Regions from separate parts of the Solibacillus sp. FSL K6-1126 genome, predicted to be linked through region 1. Evidence: riboswitches for the same ligand, from Rfam matches in the RefSeq annotation. Region 1 holds a riboswitch; each other region holds the start of a gene.
What was found. A riboswitch is a leader RNA that binds a small molecule or an ion and turns the genes downstream of it on or off. The one in region 1 is predicted to bind thiamine pyrophosphate.
Positions count from the first base shown of each region.

Region 2: another riboswitch for thiamine pyrophosphate. It lies ahead of thiC (phosphomethylpyrimidine synthase ThiC); the one in region 1 lies ahead of tenA (thiaminase II).
Region 3: another riboswitch for thiamine pyrophosphate. It lies ahead of thiW (energy coupling factor transporter S component ThiW); the one in region 1 lies ahead of tenA (thiaminase II).

Region 1 covers NZ_JBBOPD010000001.1:2,892,159-2,896,428, forward strand. The annotation lists gene thiD (bifunctional hydroxymethylpyrimidine kinase/phosphomethylpyrimidine kinase) at 1-809, opposite strand, end outside; gene thiE (thiamine phosphate synthase) at 1-13, opposite strand, end outside; gene thiM (hydroxyethylthiazole kinase) at 806-1,549, opposite strand; gene tenA (thiaminase II) at 1,527-2,219, opposite strand; TPP riboswitch at 2,297-2,395, opposite strand; TPP riboswitch at 2,462-2,560, opposite strand; gene MHH44_RS14370 (NAD(P)H-dependent flavin oxidoreductase) at 2,698-3,678, opposite strand; gene MHH44_RS14375 (glycoside hydrolase family 18 protein) at 3,800-4,270, opposite strand, start outside.
Region 2 covers NZ_JBBOPD010000001.1:3,365,796-3,370,065, forward strand. The annotation lists gene cobT (nicotinate-nucleotide--dimethylbenzimidazole phosphoribosyltransferase) at 1-800, opposite strand, end outside; cobalamin riboswitch at 896-1,076, opposite strand; TPP riboswitch at 1,392-1,506, shown strand; gene thiC (phosphomethylpyrimidine synthase ThiC) at 1,657-3,441, shown strand; gene MHH44_RS16770 (serine protease) at 3,463-3,630, shown strand; gene MHH44_RS16775 (MBL fold metallo-hydrolase) at 3,940-4,270, opposite strand, start outside.
Region 3 covers NZ_JBBOPD010000001.1:3,321,337-3,325,606, reverse strand. The annotation lists gene MHH44_RS16550 (S-ribosylhomocysteine lyase) at 1-461, shown strand, start outside; gene MHH44_RS16545 (VOC family protein) at 755-1,150, shown strand; gene thiW (energy coupling factor transporter S component ThiW) at 1,523-2,029, opposite strand; TPP riboswitch at 2,115-2,204, opposite strand; gene MHH44_RS16535 (cupin domain-containing protein) at 2,325-2,831, opposite strand; gene MHH44_RS16530 (transposase) at 2,914-3,234, shown strand; gene MHH44_RS16525 (IS3 family transposase) at 3,243-4,106, shown strand.

The DNA.
Region 1 (4,270 bases):
AGGACATGGACATCGCACATCCCCCGCTGTTCATGATAGGCGAAATGATTTGTCGGACCAAACCCATGACCAATATTAAGCGGATGACGGATTGCAAGCTGCACATATTTTTTTGCTTCTATTATGGCTGCCTCTATCGATCTGCCTTTTGCCATTTCCGCGGTAATCGCTGCAGAAAATGTACATCCTGTACCGTGAGTATGTTTCGTATCCACCCGCTCGGTTTTCATTTTAAATGGTTGCACCCCGCGAATGAAAACCGTATCTGTCGCATGCTTACTGTTTAAGTGACCACCCTTAATGACAACACATTTCAGCCCCAGACTTAATAAATCATGCGCCGCTGATGCGATATCCTTTTCCGTTTGTATTTTATAGCCTGTCAGGATTTCCGCTTCCGGTATATTCGGGGTACAAACGGTTGCGAGCGGCAATAACTTTTCTTTAAGAGCTGTTGTTGCCTGCTGCTCTAGCAAACTGGCACCGCCTTTTGCAATCATGACCGGATCAACGATAAGCGGAATATCCGTATTTTTTAGTAAAGTCACAATGGCTTCGATAATTTCAGCACTAAACAGCATCCCTGTCTTAATTGCTTTTACGTCGAAATCTTGAAGTACTGCCTTTAGCTGAGCTTGAACGAAATCAGCCGTTGTCGGAAAAATTCCATGCACTCCTTCAGTATTTTGTGCGGTTAATGCGGTGATTACTGATGTACCAAATACACGGAGTTCCTGAAACGTTTTTAAATCGGCTTGAATCCCGGCACCGCCACCGCTATCCGATCCTGCTATCGTACATGTAATCATTTTCGTCCCTCCGCTAAATTTTCTAGTTCATTCAAGAAATTTGTGTGGAAATTTCCTATAGTTGCAACAGAATTGGCACTTGCCTGTTTATATTCATTTAGTAGCGTCAGTAAGTCATCAAACGGTTCTTTACTGTTTGCAAGCGCCGCTGCACAAAAGGCACTAAGCAAGCAGCCACTCCCCGTCATTTTTGTCACCTTTTCATGACCACCCTCTACAAATTCCACTCTTATCCCATCAGTAATAACATCTTGTTCTCCTGTTACGATCACAATACATTGATAGTTATTAGCCAACTTTTTGGCAGTCACTGCAACATCGATATCTCCTTTGCCACTATCCACACCTTTAGACGCCCAATTCACTCCCGCCAGAGCCGCCATTTCTCCAATATTGCAACGGATTACATTAATCTTTAAAAGGTCGAGCAATTGTTGTGCTGTCTCCGCTCGAAACTTCGTTGCCCCTACACCTACTGGATCAAGGACAACCGGAGTATTATGCATGTTTGCGCTAAGTCCTGCTTTCTTCATCGACTCTATTGTCCGTTCATTCAAAGTGCCCATATTTAAAAGCAAAGCATTGGCCTGGGCAGCCATTTCACCCACTTCTTCTATTGCATCCGCCATTACTGGTGAAGCTCCTACCGCCAGCAAGCCATTCGCTGTAAAATTTGCGACAACATAGTTGGTAATACAATGAACTAATGGTTGTTTATTATAAATTGCTTGCAGACTCATTTACATACACTCCTTGTTCCCAGCTTTGCTTCGTCCAAGGCATTTCCCAAAACATCCATTCGTAATAACAGCTTTTCTTAAAATGCTCCTGTAGTACTTTAAGCTTTGCAGGTTGTTCTTTCGCATATCGATCTAGCATCGATTTTTGTACTTCAATATTTTGAAGCATCTCCTCGGAAGCATATAATGCAATCCACTGTTCATAAAGAGGTATATTGGGGCATGCATCTTTTAATCTTTGCCCAATTTCCTGATACAGCCATGGGCATGGCAGGATTGCCGCAAATGCTTCTGCTACATCTCCGTTATGCACTGCATTGTACATATGGCTCACATAGTTATAGGCTGCTGGTGCTGGTTCGAATTGTTCCAAATCATCCGCTGTCACACCTAATTCTTTAAACGTTGTACGGTGCAACTCAAGCTCGGCATCATGGATAAACTTTGCTGTTTGTAGAAAATATTGAACATCATCATCCGTTGTCGCTTTTGCAGCTGCAAGAGCTAATACTTTCGTATAATGTTTTAAATAATACGCATCCTGCAACATATAAAACTTAAACTTCTCCAGCGGTAGACTCCCATCTGCAATCCCTTGTACAAAAGGATGATAAAAGCTAGCCTCCCAATAAAAATCCGTTTCTTTTCTTACCTTTTCACAAAACCCCATTGTTACTCCTCCTTTTTGTTGGCGGAAGCACAAAAAGGACGTCTCAACATATAGAGAGACGTCCCCAAAAAGTGTACGTACCACTTTTCATTGCTCCCTACGTCCGTATTAACGGCCAGGTTCCAAGGGTCAGGTTTTAACCTTCTCAACACTGCTGTGTCCCCCCGCAAATCAAATGCTTGTGTATTTGCAAAAGAAAGACTCCACGTAAAATATACGCGGAGCCAAAGTAAGTACATATGTATAGCTTGTACTTTGCTCCCTACGTCCGTATTAACGGTCAGGTTCTAAGGGTCAGGTTTTAACCTTCTCAACACTGCTGTGTCCCCCCGCAAATGCATTTAATTACCCAGAGTGTAACAAATTAATTCGAACCGGGCAAGTGAATTCACAAAATTACGAAATTAATAGTTCAATAACAAATTCACAAAATAGCGCATCGTTAGTAAAAGTTTTGTTACTAATGATGCGCTGACATCTATTGTAGATGGGTTACTGCAGATCTTTTACCAGTCAGTTCATGAAAAGCCTGAGCATATTCCTCGGCCAGTTTATCGACATATTGTTTTGTGGAAGTAATCTCTTTAATCGCGCCAATTCCTTGCCCGCTGCCCCAAATATCTTTCCAGGCTTTTGCGGTATTATCGTTAAAGTTCATTGCTGAAGGATCACTTTCTTTTAAATTACTCGGGTCCATCCCCGCGTTCATGATAGAACCTTTCAAATAATTCCCGTGGATTCCTGTAAATAAATTGCTGTATACAATATCTTCTGCAGTACTATCAACAATCATCTGTTTATATTCTTGACGAGCAAACGCTTCTTCGGTCGCGATGAATGGTGAACCGATATAGCCAAAATCAGCCCCCATCGCCTGTGCAGCCAATACCGAATGTCCTCGCGCGATTGATCCTGATAAAGCTAATGGACCGTCAAACCATTCACGGATTTCCTGTACGAGCGCAAATGGGCTTTGCTGACCTGCATGGCCACCTGCACCTGTTGCTACAGCAATGATGCCGTCTGCACCTTTTTGAATCGCTTTTTTTGCAAAATGATTGTTAATGACATCATGGAAAACGATGCCACCATAACTATGTGCTGCCTCAAATACTTCTTCACGTGCCCCAAGTGAAGTAATAATAATCGGAACTTTATATTTCACACAGAGCTCCATATCCTGTTCCAGACGTTCATTTGTTTTATGAACAATCTGATTAATGGCAAATGGCGCTGCCGGCTGATCCGGATTTTTGGCATTATAGCTGGCCAACTCCTCTGTAATTTCAGCTAACCATTCATCCAACTGGCTTGCCGGTCTTGCATTTAACGCAGGCATTGACCCGACTATTCCTGCCTTACATTGTTCAATGACCAATTTCGGATTGCTAATAATAAACAATGGTGCCCCGATTACTGGGATACGTAAGTTTTGTAAAATTTCCGGAATATTCCCCATCTATAATCCCCCTTTTATTCAGCTACTACTAATACTTCATCAGCTTCAATAAAATCTCCTTCTTAATTTAGATGACAATCAAAAAGTCAGATGTTTTTTCATCTGACTTTCTTTCCTTTTGCTATTTCTTCACTACATTAAAATTAGCCCCGATGAGCTGCCAATTTTGCGGGAATGGCAGACCGAGCTTCCAATAGCCGACTCCGCGCAAATTTAATCGCTTTACTAAATCGAACTTCGCCTGAATCGAACGTGCATCTTCAAACCAGACAATATGTGAACGCCCTTGCTCATCATAGTAGTTAAAGTAGGGTGCCTGTGCTGTATAGTCAAATTGGATTGCTGCGTTGTAGCGTTTGGCCACTTCAATTGCACGTTGCGGGCTTATCGCTTCTGCGTAATCTCCTCCTTGTACAAAAGGTAATGTCCAATCGTAACCATACAAATTTTGCCCAAGTAAAATTTTATTTGCAGGAATTTCTGTTAATGCATATTGTACTACTTGTTCGACTTGCGGCAGCGGAGAAACGGCCATTGGAGGTCCCGCAGAATAGCCCCACTCATATGTCATCAACATAACAAAATCCACTAT
Region 2 (4,270 bases), 470 kb from region 1:
ATGTACCCGTCAACAACGACCGGTACACGATTTGCTGCAGCTGCAAGGAAGATTCCGGCCATCCCGCAAATTTCCAGTCCGCCTACTTTTGCTACAACATCAATCGGATCTTCGGCGTTTGGCTCGTTCAAGGTAATCGCTTTTCGAATGACTTCGGCTTTATATTCGATACCGCCAGCTCCGACACCAGCTCCAAAGCCCGTTACTGCCAGCGGATCACAGCCGTGAAGCACTGAAAGCACCGCAGCACTCGGTGTCGTATTCCCGATACCCATTTCCCCGGTACCAATGAGATTGATACCATTTTGGATCGCTTCTGTTGCGACTTCAATTCCTACTTCAATCGCTTGAATCGCTTCTTCTCGGGTCATTGCTGGACCTTTCGCCATATTGTCTGTCCCGTATTTGACCTTTTTAATGATTACCCCAGCATCTTGAGGTAAATCTTCTTTTACACCGATATCTACCGGAATGACTTGTGCATTCGAAATTTTCGCAATCGTACACATCCCTGTCGTCCCTTTCGGAAATGATAATGTTTGGAAAACCGTTGTACTTTGCGGATTTGGCGTTACGCCCTCCTCATACACCCCGTGATCCGCAGCCATGACGATCACCGCTTTATTATCGATTCTAGGCGCAAGGTCACCCGTAATTGTGGCGATTTGCAGAGCTAGTGATTCGAGCTTCCCTAGGCTTTGTGGTGGTTTGGCTAAAGAGTCTATGTACGTACGTGCTTTTTCTTCCATTTTTCGGTCGATTCCTTGAATCTGATCAATTGTTTGCTGTAATAATTGCATGTTTCGTTTCCCCTATCTAAATGTATTTTTGACAATAAAAATAGCCTGCAGTTTATTCGATAACAAATAAACTACAGACATATCCAGTGTCTATAAATAGTAAGCATACTTAGGCAGGTCTCCTGGCTCAGATTCACAATTTCATAGCCCCTTCCCAGAATGTAAATCCAGTGGGTTTTGCTATGCAACTCCTCTATACAGTGTTGGGATTACGCTAAAGCTTTTCACTTTATTCCCTATTCTCCCTTAACGGGCACCTAATGCTTGATGAATTTAACATTACTTTATGACGAATGGCTTTTTTCGTCAAGGATGATTTTCAATAAGCAGGAATTAAAACGCTTTCTGATTCAGAATTCCTTAAATATAAAAAAAGTCCACCTCCTGAAAATGTTGACTCATCAGAAATAATAATACGTTCGGGTTTTGTTTCTTTAATATTCTTAACGTCGAGAAATGCAGAGGTTGGTAATGTGCATGCGAAATGAGTACGATATCAATATCCGGTAAGGTAATTCATCTAATAAATACTTTTCTGAATTTTCCCTTTTATCTCAATGAAGTTTCATGTATACTAATATAAAATTGAATAGAAATAACTAGGGGAGTCCAATAAGTTGGGCTGAGAATGAAACACGTTGAAGTTTCTTGACTCTTGGGACCTGATCTGGATCATACCAGCGTGGGGAAGTTAGCATCGTATTATAGTAATACTACTTCTGTATACATATTAGCCGGGTCCGACCATTTATTGGACACCGGCTTTTTTATGTACTTCATAAGCTTTTTTAAGCTCCTCACTGTTGTGCTCTATCTCTTGTCCTTATATTCAAAAAAGGAGAGATTTATTATGTCAATGTCACCATCTTCATTAAACGAACAAAGTATTTCCATTATGTCTAACTTTTCAGGTAGCAATAAAGTATATGTAACAGGCTCTAGACCTGACATTAAGGTTCCAATGCGTGAAATCGTGTTAAGCCCGACAACTGGTACGTTTGGAGAAGAGGAAAATCCTCCAGTACGTGTGTATGACACCAGCGGACCTTATACAGACCCTGATTATTCTGTCGATATTACAAAAGGTCTCCCTGCCCTTCGCAGTACATGGATTCAAGAACGTGGCGATGTGGAGGAATATGATGGTCGTGAAATTAAGCCTGAGGATAATGGTTATAAAGATAAAAACGATCCTCGTACTAATCATAACGTGTTTCCTGGTTTAAAGCGGAAACCGTTACGGGCTAAAAAAGGGAAAAATATTACACAACTTCATTATGCACGAAAAGGAATTATCACGCCTGAAATGGAATTTATCGCAATTAGAGAAAATATGAAACCTGAATTCGTACGGGATGAAGTTGCAAAGGGTCGAGCGATTATTCCTTCTAATATCAACCATCCAGAATCAGAGCCCATGATAATAGGTCGTAACTTTCATGTAAAAATTAACGCGAATATTGGCAATTCTGCTGTTTCATCTTCCATCGAAGAAGAGGTTGAAAAAATGACATGGGCAACACGTTGGGGTGCTGATAATATTATGGACCTATCAACAGGTAAAAACATTCACACAACACGGGAATGGATTATTCGAAATTCGGCTGTTCCTGTCGGTACCGTACCTATTTATCAAGCACTAGAAAAAGTAAATGGTGTTGCTGAAGACCTAACATGGGAGGTTTACCGTGATACATTGATTGAACAAGCCGAACAAGGGGTGGATTACTTCACCATTCATGCTGGTGTTCTTTTACGGTATGTTCCGTTAACAGCAAAACGTTTAACAGGTATTGTATCCCGAGGTGGATCTATTATGGCGCAATGGTGTCTTCACCACCATAAAGAAAATTTTTTATATACTCACTTTGAAGAAATCTGTGAAATCATGAAAACTTATGATGTTTCATTCTCTTTAGGGGATGGCTTACGTCCTGGTTCCATTGCAGATGCCAATGATGAAGCTCAATTTGCGGAATTAGAAACTCTTGGAGAACTAACAAAAATTGCTTGGGAGCATGATGTACAGGTTATGGTTGAAGGACCGGGACACGTGCCAATGCACCTTATAAAAGAAAACATGGACAAACAACTGGAAGTTTGTAAGGAAGCTCCTTTCTATACTTTAGGCCCTCTTACAACTGATATAGCTCCTGGCTATGATCACATTACATCTGCTATTGGAGCTGCAATGATTGGTTGGTATGGGACAGCGATGCTTTGTTATGTAACGCCAAAAGAACATTTAGGTTTACCGAATAGAGATGATGTTCGTGTAGGGGTTGTCACTTATAAAATTGCTGCACATGCTGCTGATTTGGCAAAAGGGCATCCAGGAGCACATAAAAGAGATGATGCCTTATCAAAAGCTCGTTTTGAATTCCGTTGGAGAGATCAGTTTAATTTATCTTTAGATCCTGAACGTGCAATCGAATATCATGATGAAACTTTACCTGCTGAAGGTGCAAAGACAGCACATTTCTGTTCTATGTGTGGACCTAAATTTTGCAGTATGAGAATCTCTCAAGATATTCGTAATTTTGCAAAAGAAAAAGAACTTGATACGAAGGAAGCTATTGAAATAGGTATGAAAGAAAAAGCTGAACAGTTTAAGCAATCTGGTGGTAACATATATCAGTAACTTTCTTAAGGGGGCATTAGGATGAAGGTCGGAAAAATTGAAGAGGAAATTAATCAGCTCAAAACTCACCTTGCTGTTTTGGAGAAAAGTTTAAAAGAAATCCAGCAAAATTGTGATCATCATTTTAAAGGAAATCAATATCATGAAAAATGTATCAAGTGTAATAAAGTAAATGTTTTATATTATTAGTAAATAAAAAGTGTCATAAGAAATAAGAGATTCCATAAAAACCTTGCCTTAATTATTTTGTTAAGGCAAGGTTTTTTAACTTTAACAAGTAAAGATAGTTTAGAGGGTGAATTTTGTCGTGCCATCTCCTTCTGGAAATGCTGGATCAATCTTTTCATTGAGGGCCATTTCTTCCTTTTCAATTTCGTTTTGCCTGCCTCAACATACAAAACACGGCAATAATCCTTTTTCCGAATATGAAAATCACAAATTTGAATTCTGCTGTTCTGCGCTGATGATAATCTTTCAAAGCGTTTAACAAACCACCAATTACATTCGAAAGGTCTCCCCGATCGCTAACGATTTTAATTGTTCATTTTCTAAATTCGCATCTTGCCAATGAAAATGCAGCCGGTCTATCGCTTCCTTTGGCGTCTCATCTGCCAGCATATACGCACCGTAATGCATCGGGATGAATACTTTTGCTCCGACATCACAAAACGCCTGGATTGCTTCTTCCGGTGTCACGTGGGATGCATGCATAAACCATTCCGGATCATATGCACCGATTGGCATTAGCGCTGTATGTATGTTGAAGCGTTCGCCAATATCTTTGAATCCCGGAAAATACCCGCTGTCTCCAGCGTAATAAATGCTTTGC
Region 3 (4,270 bases), 430 kb from region 1:
AGAAAACAAATGTAGAGAGCTTTGATTTAGACCATACGAAAGTAGTAGCACCATACGTACGACTTGCCGGTACGAAAACAGGAGCAAAAGGCGACGTCGTAACAAAGTACGATATCCGATTCAAGCAGCCGAACAAAGCGCATATGGAAATGCCGTCACTACACTCATTAGAGCATTTAATGGCTGACCGTATCCGTAATCATAGTGAAGACGTCGTAGATTTATCGCCAATGGGCTGTCAAACAGGCTTTTACTTGGCATTACTGAACTACAATGACTATGACGGCGTATTAACGATTATTGAAAATACGCTGAAGGATGTATTGAAGGCGGAATCGGTACCCGCATGTAATGAAGTACAATGCGGCTGGGCAGCAAGTCACAGCCTGGAAGGTGCAAAAGCATTGGCTGAGGAATTTTTAGCTGGCCGCGCTGAGTGGCATATTGTTTTTGGGGAATAATTGATGAATCACCGGATGGAGATTATGACCACCCGGTGTTTTGTTTTTCGGCAAGGAATTTCTAATAAAGTGCTGTGATGTTCTAATAGATCTGTCATCATCAGCAATAGTTTAAACGGAGTTGGCACAGAGAATTACAGCTAATTATTGCGGAATTTAAATATTAAACAGGCATCTACGAGTTGGAGATGCCTTTTAAACTGTAGGGAGAAAAGTTCGCGTAAAAGGATAAAATAAGCTACATTGAAGTGGTGCAAATGAACTTAATTTTAGTGGGAAAGAGGAAGATAACGATGAAAAGCGCAAAACCATTTTTAATGTTTCAAGGCGGCGTTGCAGAAGAAGCGATGAACTTCTATACATCACTTATCGATGATGCGGAAATTACAAGCATTGTCCGCTACGGGGCAAATGAAGGCGGAGACGAAGGAAAAGTCATGCAAGCCACTTTTTCGATAAAAGGTCAGGAATTTATGTGCATTGACAGTAATATTAAGCATGAATTTGACTTCACACCGTCATTCTCTATTTTTATAACGTGTGATACGGAAGAAGAAACCGACCATCTTTATGAAAAATTGCTTGAAGGCGGGCATCCGCTAATGCCAATCGGTAATTACGGTTTCAGTAAGAAGTTCGGCTGGGTAAATGACCGTTACGGAGTATCTTGGCAGATTAATTTACCTTAATAAAATGTGCCGGGTGTCTGAATGGATACCCGGCGTTTCATTTTCTAATAAAGGTCTGAGTTGTTCTAATATATTTTAAAATCTTCTAATAAAAGTGAGATTTTCTAATATAATTGTACATTGTGCTAATAAGTCTTTAATATGTTCAAATATCGTTCACAGAAGTTCTAATAACCCCCTGCAATCTTCTAATATCCATCATAAATCTTCTAATAAAAACGGCAGGCTAGCGCAAAATGGACGCGCACATTATTTAGGAATAAGCCCGTTTTACCAAAATCCCAAACTGTTCTTATATCATGCGCAGAAGTTCTAATATCCCGCCAAGAAGTTCTAATATCGACACAAAAATTTCTAATAAAAACCTTCCATTCACCCGGCATTCTGATAAAGCATCCCGCCAAACGCCCGGTTTCTCACCATAATCTTCAGCAAGCCATAGCCTAAAAGCGCACCCGCAAACGAACTCATCATAAATGCCGGGACAAAACCGAACAGCGCCGCTTCGTGACCTAAAAATAAAATGGCGATCGGGTAAGTAGCCATCGCACCGAGCAACCCGGTCCCGATTACTTCACCTACTGCCGCAAACGCTAACTTCTTCGTTTTCGCAAATAGAAACGCAGCCAAAAAGGCACCGATCATACTCCCCGGATAAGCAAATATACTGCCTGTCCCCATTAAGTTTCTCAATGTCGATGTAAGGAATGCCTGTAATACCGCATACCATGGACCGAGCAACACCGCCGATACAACATTGGCAAAATGCTGAATTGGAAAAATTTTGGCAAAACCTAAAGGGATGTACACAAAACTGCTGAGAATCGTTGTAAGTGCAGCGATAATCGCTGAATACGTAAGCTTCCTCGTTTTATTCATTTCTACCATCCTTTACAATAAATTTTTGCAACAAAAAAACCACTTTCAACTAAAGAAAGTGGTATCGCAGCCTAAAACAAATAAAAAGGGATCGACACTACTTTCCTACGCTAGTATTACCTAGATCAGGTGCAAAGGGTTCTTCTCAGCCAAACAGGCGCCCCTAGTAGTTTTCATATTCAATTATAAGCAGATTACCTGCTTCCAATATTAGGTTAATTTCACAGTTATCATAACACGGCCGTTTCATTATGCAAATGTATTTTTGAAATTTGATTCCTTTGACCGAGAAAAACTACTGCTCATACCCGCCGCCGTAGTTGCCAGGCTGGACTTGCTGCCATGGGTTTGGTGGACCGATGAAGGTATTCGGCCGTACCGGTGCAACTGCCTGCGTCCACAAATTTTCGTTCATCCCATATGTGTGGGCCATAATATTTGCTGGTGTCAGCTTGAGGAGGTCGGAACCTAAAATGACTTCAGGTGTCGGTGCGTTGAAAATGGCGAGCAGATGCGTGTTGTTTTGCGTGGCGACTTCGTAATGCCACCACCCATGAGGGACGTTTGCGACCTGGCCGGGGGTAATCGGAAAATGCATCAGCTGTTTCGTAAACGGATTCAAAATCGAAACAACCGCACTTCCCGCAATACAATAAACAAGTTCCGCCGCATTTTGGTGGTAGTGCGGTTCAATGACATTATTGGCACTCAAATAAATATCAAGCAGCGATATATTATCCAGTGTATTTAACTGGTTGACGCCCATTACATTAATAAAATTTTGCTGGTCTTTTACGAACATGATATTATCCCCTTTAAGTAGACAATGTTAAAAAACCTACAGTACGCTGTAGGTAAACATTTTACTTAAAGGGGATTTTTTTGTGTCGAGAAAAAATAATATTTATTCAAACGAGTTGAAGTTAGAGATTGTACAAGCTTATTTAACAGGCAATGAAAGTATGCAAAAAATTGCGGATCGATATGAGATTCGTAATGTTTCTCAAGTAAAAGCTTGGGTGAAGAAATATAAAGAAGTCGGATCCATCGAAGCTTTTAATCGTATCGCATCTACAGGTTCTGGTGCGAAAGGTGAGAAGAATCCTTTAAAAGGAAAACGGGTCCACTTTAAAAATGTAGAAGAAGAACGTGATTACTATAAGGCACAGGTCGAATACTTAAAAAAGCAGTATCCAAATCTGTAAATGGAGGAATGCCTACTTATTCAGATCGTTATCAAATTATTGAAGAAATGAAAGATCGCTATCCCATTACATGGCTTACTAAAATGGCAAAATTGGAACGTTCAGGCTACTATAAGTGGCTTAAAAATGGCAAAGTATCGTTACGCAAACATAATGATATTGTTTTAAAGGAGCAAATTTTAGCGATTCATCAAACGCACAAAATGTATGGATATCCACGCATGAAAATCGCTCTACGGGACAAAGGCTTTCTTGTGAATCATAAGAAAGTCTATCGACTAATGAGTGAGTTGGGTATTCAATCGATTATCCGTAAAAAGCGTCGCGTATGGGGCAACCGTCTCTCACGTGTATTTGATAATGTGTTGGAGCGTCAATTTAAAGAACGTGTAGAAAATGAGGTGCTCGTAACAGATATTACGTATCTGCCAACGAAAAATGGATTTCTCTACTTGTCAGCTGTACAGGATTTATATAACAACGAAATTGTCGCTTGGCGTATTAGCAAGCGTAATGATTTAGAATTAGTCATGGATACCCTCCAGGAATTGACCGCAAAAAGAAATGTGTATCGAAGCATCATTCACTCAGATCAAGGCTACCAATACACATCCATAAAGTATCATCAAACAGTAGAGCAGCTTGGCATGATTGGCAGTCATTCTCGCAAAGGAAACTGCCATGACAACGCTTGTATTGAGTCCTTTTTCTCGCACTTTAAAAGCGAGTGCTTGTATCTGTTACATGATTATTCAGAGGAAACGGTAAGACAAGCTGTTGAGCAATATATCTACTTTTATAATTACCAGCGCTTCCAAAAACGACTCAACCATCTGGCACCGATAGAATATCGTCACCAGATGGCTGCTTAGTCTTTTTATAGGCTGTCTACTTGACAGGGGTAAGTCCAACAACGGGTTTTTATTAAGGTCGAATGTAAACTGGGGTTGCACTGATGTATAATCTTGATTCGGATTCAATAGTTCACCTCTTTTTTATTGTAGTTACAGTATGCAATAATTTACCGGTGTGTGCC